2 regions of the Kocuria rhizosphaerae genome follow, and region 2 is predicted to be linked to the other one. Evidence: riboswitches for the same ligand, from Rfam matches in the RefSeq annotation. Region 2 holds a riboswitch; the other holds the start of a gene.

Region 1 (4,203 bases), on a different contig from region 2:
ACGTCCACCCGGGACCCCACGCACAGCTTGAAGCCGATCGGCTTGCCGCCGGAGAGCTCCCGCAGCCGTCCGATGAAGCGCATCAGCTCCCGGGGCGTGGTGAAGGCGCTGTGGCTGGCCGGGGAGATGCAGTCCACGCCCTCGGGCACCCCGCGGGCCCGGGCGATCTCCGGGCTGACCTTGGCCCCCGGCAGCACGCCGCCGAGACCGGGCTTGGCGCCCTGGGAGAGCTTGACGGTGACGGCCTTGACCTCGGGCAGGCGCGACTTCTCCCGGAACTCCTCCGGGTCGAACTCGCCGACGTCGTTGCGGGTGCCGAAGTATCCCGAGCCGATCTCCCAGATCAGGTCGGCCGGGTGGGCCCGGTGGTAGTCCGTGAGCCCGCCCTCGCCGGTCTCCTGGGCGAAGCCGCCGAGGGCCGCGCCCTTGTTCATGGCCAGGACGGCGTTGCGGGACAGTGAGCCGAAGCTCATCGAGGAGATGTTCAGCAGGGACATGTCGTAGGGCTGCGTGCACCCCGGCCCGCCGATGCGGACCCGCGGGGCCTCGTCCGGGGGTGGCACCGGGGCGGTGGAGTGCAGGAGGTACTCGTAGCCCATCCGGTTCACGTCCCGCTCGGTCCCGAAGGCCTTGTCCCCCATGGTCCCCTTCGCCCGGGCGTAGACCAGGGACCGGGTGTCGCGGTCGAAGGGCTTGCCGTCGTAGTTGCGCTCGACGAAGTACTGCTGGATCTCGGGGCGGATGGACTCCATGAAGTAGCGCATGTGCCCGAGGACCGGGTAGTTCCGCAGGACCGAGTGCTCCTTCTGCACGACGTCCCACACGCCCACCACCAGCAGGCCCAGCACCGCCGCGGCCAGCAGCCACCAGCCGCCGGAGCCGAGCGAGGCGGCCAGGAGCGCCACGGCCCCGAGTGCGAGGAGCAGCGCCACGACCAGGAATCGCATCATGCTGACGATGGTAGCGCCGGCGCCCTCAGCGGCGTGATCCACGGCACACCCGGCGGTAGGGTGTGCGCCATGCACCGAACCGGCGGAGCCGGTCCGTGGCCCGGGGGCCACGCCCTGCCCCGGCCCCATCTGGCGGACCAGCTCTGGGAGGACGCCGTCTTCCTGCACTGGCGGCTGCCGCCGTCCGTCGTCGCGCCGTACCTGCCGCCACGGGTGGAGGTGGACGTGGTCGACGGATCGGCCTGGGTCGGTCTCATCGGGTTCCGCATGCGCCGCACACGTCTCGGCACCGTCGTCCCCCTCCCCCACCTGGGCTCCTTCGCCGAGGTCAACGTGCGCGTGTACTCGCGCGGACCCGACGGGTCGCGCGGCGTCGTGTTCCTGTCCCTGGACGCCCCGCGCCTTCCCGTGGTGCTGGGCGCCCGCGCCGCCGGCGTCCCCTACGTCTGGTCGCGGTGCCGCGCCGCGGCGACAGGAGGTCCCGCGCCCGTCCGCGGCTATGCGGTCGAGCGCCGCCGCGGAGGCGCCCGTTCGTCCTTCTCGGTCCGCCCGGACCTCGCACGGCGTGCAGAGGATCCGCTGTCCCTGGAGCTCACCGCCCGGTTCGGAGCCCACCACAGGGCGGCCGGGGCGACGTGGTGGGTGCCCGTGGCCCACAGGCCGTGGCCCCTGTACCCGGCGAGACCGGTCCACCTCGAGGACGGGCTCCTCCGGGCGGCCGGCCTGACGGTCGAGGGACCACCGGAGTCGGTGCTGTTCTCCCCCGGCGTGCGGGCCCGGCTCGGACGGCCGTCGGTGCTGCGGACGGCCTGAGCGTCGGGCTCCGCGGGTCTGCGCCACGGCGGGAGCCCACGGACGGCTGCCGTGTTGCGCCGTGTGACACGGGGCGCGTCACACTTCGGCGTGGGACGTCTTCTGGGCACCCCGACTTGGCGCCGGGCCGGAGAGCCGTTGAAATGGTCCTTGCATCTATCCAGAGCGGCCGAGAGACCTGGCTCGTCGACGCCGCAGCAACCATCCGCCGTCCCGCACGGGGCGACGGAACGGTGCTCCCGCCAGGACCGATGGAGCTGTCGCAGCCTCCCGGACCGGTTCCGGGACGGCTGGCGCCCTCCCTCGGGGTGACCCAGGAGGAACACGTGACACGAACGCCGAGCGGCCGGACGGCGCCGCCGTCCCTGTCCTACGAGCTCTACCCGCCGCGCTGCGCGGCGAGCGCCGAGACGCTGCTGCGGACCATCCAGGCGCTCGAGCCCACCCGTCCCGACCACGTCTCCGTGACGTACAGCGGGGACGCCGTGCGGCGGGACCGCTCCCTGGCGCTGCTCGACCACCTCCTGGCCCGCACCTGCCTCCGGCCGCTCGCGCACCTCACCTGCGCCGGGAGCACACGGGAGGAGCTGGAGGACGTCGTCGTCTCGCTCGTGCGGCGCGGGGTCCGCGGCGTGCTGGCGCTGCGCGGGGACCTGCCGGAGGACCCCGCGGCGTTCCGCGGGGAGCTGCCGTTCGCGACCCACCTCGTGGAGCTCGTGCGGGACGTGGAGCGGCGTCACACGGCGCACCTCGCCGCCGGCCGGCTGGCGGTGGGCGTGGCCGCGTACCCCACCCGGCACCCGGAGTCGCCGTCCGTGGCGCACGACGTCGACGTGCTCCTGGCGAAGCAGCACTCCGGCGCGGACTTCGCGATCACGCAGGTCTACTTCCGGCCGGAGGAGTACGAGCAGCTGCTGGACTCCGCCCGGGCCGCCGGGGTCACGATCCCGATCGTCCCGGGGATCATGCCGGTGACCGGCGTGCGCCGACTGCGCAACCTCTGCCGGCTGGCCGGCATGGCCCCGGACCCGGCGCTGGAGGCCGCCCTCGAGCACGCCCCCGGACCCGACGCGCGGCACCGGGCCGGCGTGGAGTTCGCCGCGGAGCTGTGCCGCGCCGCACTCCACGCCGGCGCCCCCGGCCTGCACCTCTACACGTTCAACGAGCACCGGGCGGTGCTGGACCTGCTCGAGCGCGTGGACCTGCCGCGCACGCCCCACGAGCCCGCCCCGCTCCCCCGGCTGCTGCCGGCCTGAGCCGCCCCGCGGACACCCGGCCGGCCGCGGCAACCACAGACCTTCCCGAACCACCATCCACGACACGTCAGGAGCACCTCCATGAGCACGACCACCACCCCGACCGCCGTCCCCGCCTTCCCCGCGGCCACGATCACGGGCTACCCGCGGATCGGCCGCCGCCGCGAGCTGAAGAAGGCCCTCGAGGCCTACTGGGCCGGGCGCTCGACCCGCGAGGAGCTGGAGACGGCCGCCGCCGAGCTGCAGCTGGCCACCTACCGGCGTCTCGTCGAGCTCGGCCTCGGCGCGCAGGACTCGTCCCTGCCGGCCGAGTTCGCCCTCTACGACCAGGTCCTCGACACGACCGTGGCACTGGGCGCGGTGCCCTCCCGCTTCGCCGACCTGGCCGACGCCGAGGGCCGTCTCGACCTCGACGCGAGCTTCGTGCTGGCCCGCGGCGACGCCGGCCGGGCGCCGCTGGAGATGACCAAGTGGTTCGACACCAACTACCACTACCTCGTCCCCGAGATCGGCCCGCGGACCCCCTTCCGTGCCACCGCCGAGCGTCTCGTCGCCGACGTGCGCCGCGCCGCCGAGCACGGGTTCACCGTCCGCCCCGTCCTCGTGGGCCCCGTCTCCTTCCTCCTCCTGGCCAAGGCCGACGACGACGCCCCCGCCGGCTTCGACCCGCTGCAGCGGCTCGGCGACGTGCTCCCGGTGTACGCCGAGCTGCTGGCGGCGCTGGACGCCGCCGGCGCGGAGTGGGTGCAGCTCGAGGAGCCGGCCCTCGTGGCCGACCAGCCGGTCCCCGCCGACCGGCTGGCCGAGGCCGTGCGCGAGGCCTACACGACGCTGGCCGCCGCGGCCGAGCGCCCGCAGCTGTTCGTCACCACCTCCTACGGCTCGACGGGCTCGCTGCTGCGGCCCCTGGCCGGCTCGGGCGTCGAGGCCCTGCACCTGGACCTCGTCAAGGGCGCGCTCCCCACGGCCGAGGAGCTGGAGCTCTTCCGGGGCGAGGACGCCGCGGTGCTCGTGGCGGGCGCCGTCGACGGCCACAACATCTGGCGGGCCGACCTGGCGGGCCGGCTCGACCAGCTCGAGGAGCTGGCCCGGGCCGGCGCCCAGGTCTCCGTGGCCAGCTCCACGTCCCTCTTCCACGTCCCCCACGACGTCGCCGAGGAGACGCAGCTGGACCCCGTGCTGCG
Region 2 (4,203 bases):
CCCACGACATCTACACGAGCGTGATCAAGAAGGGGAACTCCGATCCCCGCAAGGAGCTCCGGGTCGCCAAGACCACGGTCGTGGTCATCGGCGTCGTCTCCATCCTCGGCGGCATCGGCGCGCAGGGGCAGAACGTGGCGTTCCTCGTGGCCCTGGCCTTCGCGGTCGCGGCCTCGGCCAACCTGCCGACCATCCTGTACTCCCTGTACTGGCGGCGGTTCACGACCCGCGGCGCCGTGTGGTCCATGTACGGCGGTCTGCTCATCTCGGTGGGCCTCATCGTCTTCTCCCCGGTGATGTCCGGGGCCGAGACCTCGATGATCCCGACGGCCGACTTCGCGTGGTTCCCGCTGACGAACCCGGGGATCGTCTCGATCCCGGCCTCCTTCCTCCTCGGTTTCATCGGCTCCATGACGGAGCGCCGTCTGGAGGACCCGGTCAAGCAGTCGGAGATGGAGGTGCGTTCCCTCACCGGGATCGGTGCGGAGAAGCCCGTCGCCCACTGACGGCGCCTGATCCCGTCCCACCTGGGACGATCCACGGCCCGCCCGGCGCAACCGCGTCGGGCGGGCCGTTCCGTTCCCGGCGGGGACACACCCGGGTGCACGCCACAGAAAGACAGGGGGCTGACGGAGCAGTAGGGTGGAGACGAAACCGGGCTCAGGGTATTCCTGGGCAACTCTCCGGTTGCCTACAATGAAAGTCCCTCCCGGGACGGATAAGGAGCAATCATGGGAATTCTCGGTTGGATCATCCTCGGCCTCATCGCCGGCGCGATCGCGAAGCTCATCATGCCGGGCAACCAGGGTGGCGGGATCATCGTCACCATGATCCTCGGCATCGTGGGCGCGCTGCTGGGCGGCTTCATCGGATCCGCCCTGTTCGGCGTCGACATCAGCACGTTCTTCTCGCTCTCGACCTGGCTCCTCGCCATCGGCGGCGCGCTGATCGTCCTCTTCATCTGGGGGCTCGTCACCGGCCGCAAGGGCCACGCCCACTGACCGGCGTCCTGGCGGAACCCGAGGCCCCGTCCACCGGCAACGGTGGACGGGGCCTCGGCCTTTGCCGGCGCCGACCGGGGGAGCGGGTACGGGGTGAGCGCTGGGGGATACTGGGACCATGACGTCCCCCGCAGCCCCGACCCGCACCCGCCCGACCCCGGAGCTGCGGGCTCTGGCCGCGGCGGGACCGCGCCGGATCAGTGTCCTCGGCTCCACGGGCTCGATCGGCACCCAGGCCCTCGACGTCGTGCGGGCCGCGGCGGAGCTCGACGGCGCTGCGCCCTTCACGGTGGTCGCCCTGGCCGCGGGCCGGCGGCACCTGCCGCTGCTGGCCGCGCAGGCCGTGTCGACCCGCGCCGGGCTCGTGGCCACGAGCGGGACGGCCGCGGACGCCGCGGAGCTGAGCCGGCTGATCGGCGAGCGGGCCCGGGCGGCCGGGGCCGGAGGCTACCGCCCCGAGATCGAGCACGGGCCGGACGCGGCGTCGACGGCCGCCGCCCACCCCGGGGCGGACCTCGTGCTCAACGGCATCACCGGCTCGATCGGCCTCGCCCCGACGCTGGCCGCCCTGGGCGCGGGGCACAAGCTGGCGCTGGCGAACAAGGAGTCGCTCGTCGCGGGGGGCCCGCTCGTGCGTGCCGCGGCGGCGGCCACGGGCGACCCCGACGCGCTGATCCCGGTGGACTCGGAGCACTCGGCCCTGGCCCAGGCGCTGCGCGGCGGCACCGCCGCCGAGGTCGACCGCCTCGTGCTGACGGCCTCGGGCGGGCCGTTCCGCGGCCGCTCGGGGGCCGAGCTGGCCGCGGTCACCCCGGAGGAGGCCCTGCGCCACCCCACGTGGGACATGGGCCCGATGGTCACGACCAACTCCGCGACCATGGTCAACAAGGCCCTCGAGGTGCTCGAGGCCCATCTGCTCTTCGACGTGCCGCTCGAGCGGATCGACGTGGTGGTCCACCCGCAGTCCGTGGTCCACTCCATGGTCCAGTTCGTCGACGGATCGACCCTGGCCCAGGCCTCGCCGCCGGACATGCGCCTGCCGATCGCCCTCGGCCTCGCGTGGCCGCACCGGGTGCCCGGTGCGGGCCTCCCGTGCGACTGGACCCGGGCCACGGAGTGGACCTTCGAGCCGCTGGACCGGGACGCGTTCCCGGCCGTGGACCTGATCAAGGCGGCGGGGGAGCGCGGCGGCACGTTCCCGGCCGTGTTCAACGCGGCCAACGAGGAGGCGGTGCACGCCTTCCACGCGGGGCGCATCCGCTTCCCGGCGATCGTGGACACCGTCCGGGACGTCCTCGAGCAGCACGACGACGCCGGCCCGCTCGACCTCGAGGCCGTCCTGGACGCCGAGCGGTGGGCACGGCGGCGGGCCCAGGAGGTCCTCGGACGCTGACCGGGAGGGCCCCGCCGCGTGGTAGTGTGTCCGGCGGATGACGAGTCCCAGCGCGAAGCTCTGGCTGGCTGGGCGGCAACCCTCTCCCGTAGTGGGGTGCCCCAGATGACCATCCGGCCACGGTTCGGCGACGCAGCCGGCGGCAAGTACGGTTCGACCGCTCCGCGCCGTCCGGCGCGTCGAGGCCCGTGCCCGACCCGCCGAACCCGGCCGGGACCACCTCCGACACCCTACGGACCTTCCGGAAAGGCAGACATGCGATCGCAGCGCCTCCCCCTCCTCGCCCTGACCACGACCCTCGGCCTGACGCTGACCGCCTGCGGCGGCTCGACCGAGCAGGCCGGTGAGGGCGCCCTCGCCGACGGCAAGGTCAGCATCGGCGTCGTCGGCACCGACCCGACCCACGAGGCCCTCAAGACGCTCGCGGAGGAGCAGGGCATCACCGTCGAGTACGTCGACTTCTCCGACTACAACCAGCCCAACCCCGCCACGGAGTCCGGGGACGTGGACATGACCTGGTTCCAGCACATCCCGTTCCTCGCGGACTACAACAACTCCGCCGGGGGAAGCATCACCCCGATCGGCTCGACCTCGATCTACCCGCTGGGCCTCTACTCGAACGAGTACGACTCCGTGGAGCAGTTCCAGGAGGGGGACGAGATCGCCGTGCCCAACGACGCCGTGAACCTCTCCCGCGCCCTGCTCGTGCTCGAGTCGGCCGGCCTGGTCGAGCTCAAGAACGACACGCTGATCCCCTCGGAGCTCGACGTCGACACCGAGGCCTCGACGGTGCGGGTCACGCCCGTCTCCGCAGAGCAGACCGTGCTCTCGCTCGACTCGGTGGCCGGGTCGATCATCAACAACGACTTCCTCTCGCGGGCGGACATCGACCCGGAGTCGGCGCTGGCCCAGGACGACCCCGAGTCCGAGGGCTCCCGGGTCTACGTCAACCTCTTCACCACCACCGAGGAGCTGGCCGACGACGAGACGCTGAAGCAGGTCGCCGACCTCTACCACGAGCAGCCCGTCGTCGACGCCGAGCTGGAGGAGACCCGTGGCACCGCCGTGCCGCTGCAGCTGGAGCAGGAGGAACTGCGCGAGCTGACCGAGCGGTACCAGCAGGAGCTGAAGGACCAGCAGCAGTGAGCGCGGCGGCCTCCGCCGCGCCGTCGCGCTCCGGCCGCCCGGGCGAGGTCCTCGTCGCCTTCCGCAACGTCTCCAAGGTGTTCCGGACCGGAACGGGCCGTGCGGCGCGCGACGTGGTGGCGGTCGACGACGTCAGCCTGGAGGTGCGCCGCGGCGAGATCTTCGGCGTCATCGGCTACTCCGGGGCCGGCAAGTCCACCCTGGTGCGCCTGATCAACGGCCTCGAGCCGGTCACCAGCGGCTCGCTGACCGTGGGCGGGTTCGAGGTGGCCGGTCGCAGCGAGACGGAGCTGGCTCCGGTCCGCCGGGACATCGGCATGATCTTCCAGCAGTTCAACCTGTTCACCTCCCGCACGGTGGCGGGCAACGTCGAGTACCCGCTCAAGCGGGCGGGGTGGGACAAGGACCGGCGCCGGGCCCGCGTGGCGGAGCTGCTGGAGTTCGTGGGCCTCTCGGCGCACGCGGGCAGCTACCCGGAGCAGCTCTCCGGCGGCCAGAAGCAGCGCGTGGGCATCGCCCGGGCGCTGGCGACCAGCCCCGAGCTGCTCCTGGCCGACGAGTCCACCTCCGCCCTGGACCCGGAGACCACCCAGGAGGTGCTGCAGGTGCTGCAGCGCGCCAACCGGGAGCTGGGCATCACGATCGTGCTCATCACCCACGAGA

The links. Region 2 has a riboswitch for S-adenosylmethionine ahead of ACH9EU_RS17730 (MetQ/NlpA family ABC transporter substrate-binding protein). Riboswitches for the same ligand answer to the same signal wherever they lie in the genome.
Region 1: it holds a riboswitch for S-adenosylmethionine, as region 2 does, so the genes downstream of both, ACH9EU_RS12215 (methylenetetrahydrofolate reductase) here and ACH9EU_RS17730 (MetQ/NlpA family ABC transporter substrate-binding protein) in region 2, are expected to answer to the same signal.

The regions. Positions count from the first base shown of each region.
Region 1 covers NZ_JBISWL010000106.1:11,722-15,924, reverse strand. The annotation lists gene ACH9EU_RS12225 (glutamate synthase-related protein) at 1-950, opposite strand, end outside; gene ACH9EU_RS12220 (YqjF family protein) at 1,020-1,763, shown strand; SAM riboswitch class I at 1,917-2,021, shown strand; gene ACH9EU_RS12215 (methylenetetrahydrofolate reductase) at 2,090-3,019, shown strand; gene metE (5-methyltetrahydropteroyltriglutamate--homocysteine S-methyltransferase) at 3,101-4,203, shown strand, end outside.
Region 2 covers NZ_JBISWL010000148.1:10,806-15,008, reverse strand. The annotation lists gene ACH9EU_RS17745 (sodium:solute symporter family transporter) at 1-506, shown strand, start outside; gene ACH9EU_RS17740 (GlsB/YeaQ/YmgE family stress response membrane protein) at 732-1,001, shown strand; gene dxr (1-deoxy-D-xylulose-5-phosphate reductoisomerase) at 1,120-2,394, shown strand; SAM riboswitch class IV at 2,431-2,549, shown strand; gene ACH9EU_RS17730 (MetQ/NlpA family ABC transporter substrate-binding protein) at 2,650-3,540, shown strand; gene ACH9EU_RS17725 (ATP-binding cassette domain-containing protein) at 3,537-4,203, shown strand, end outside.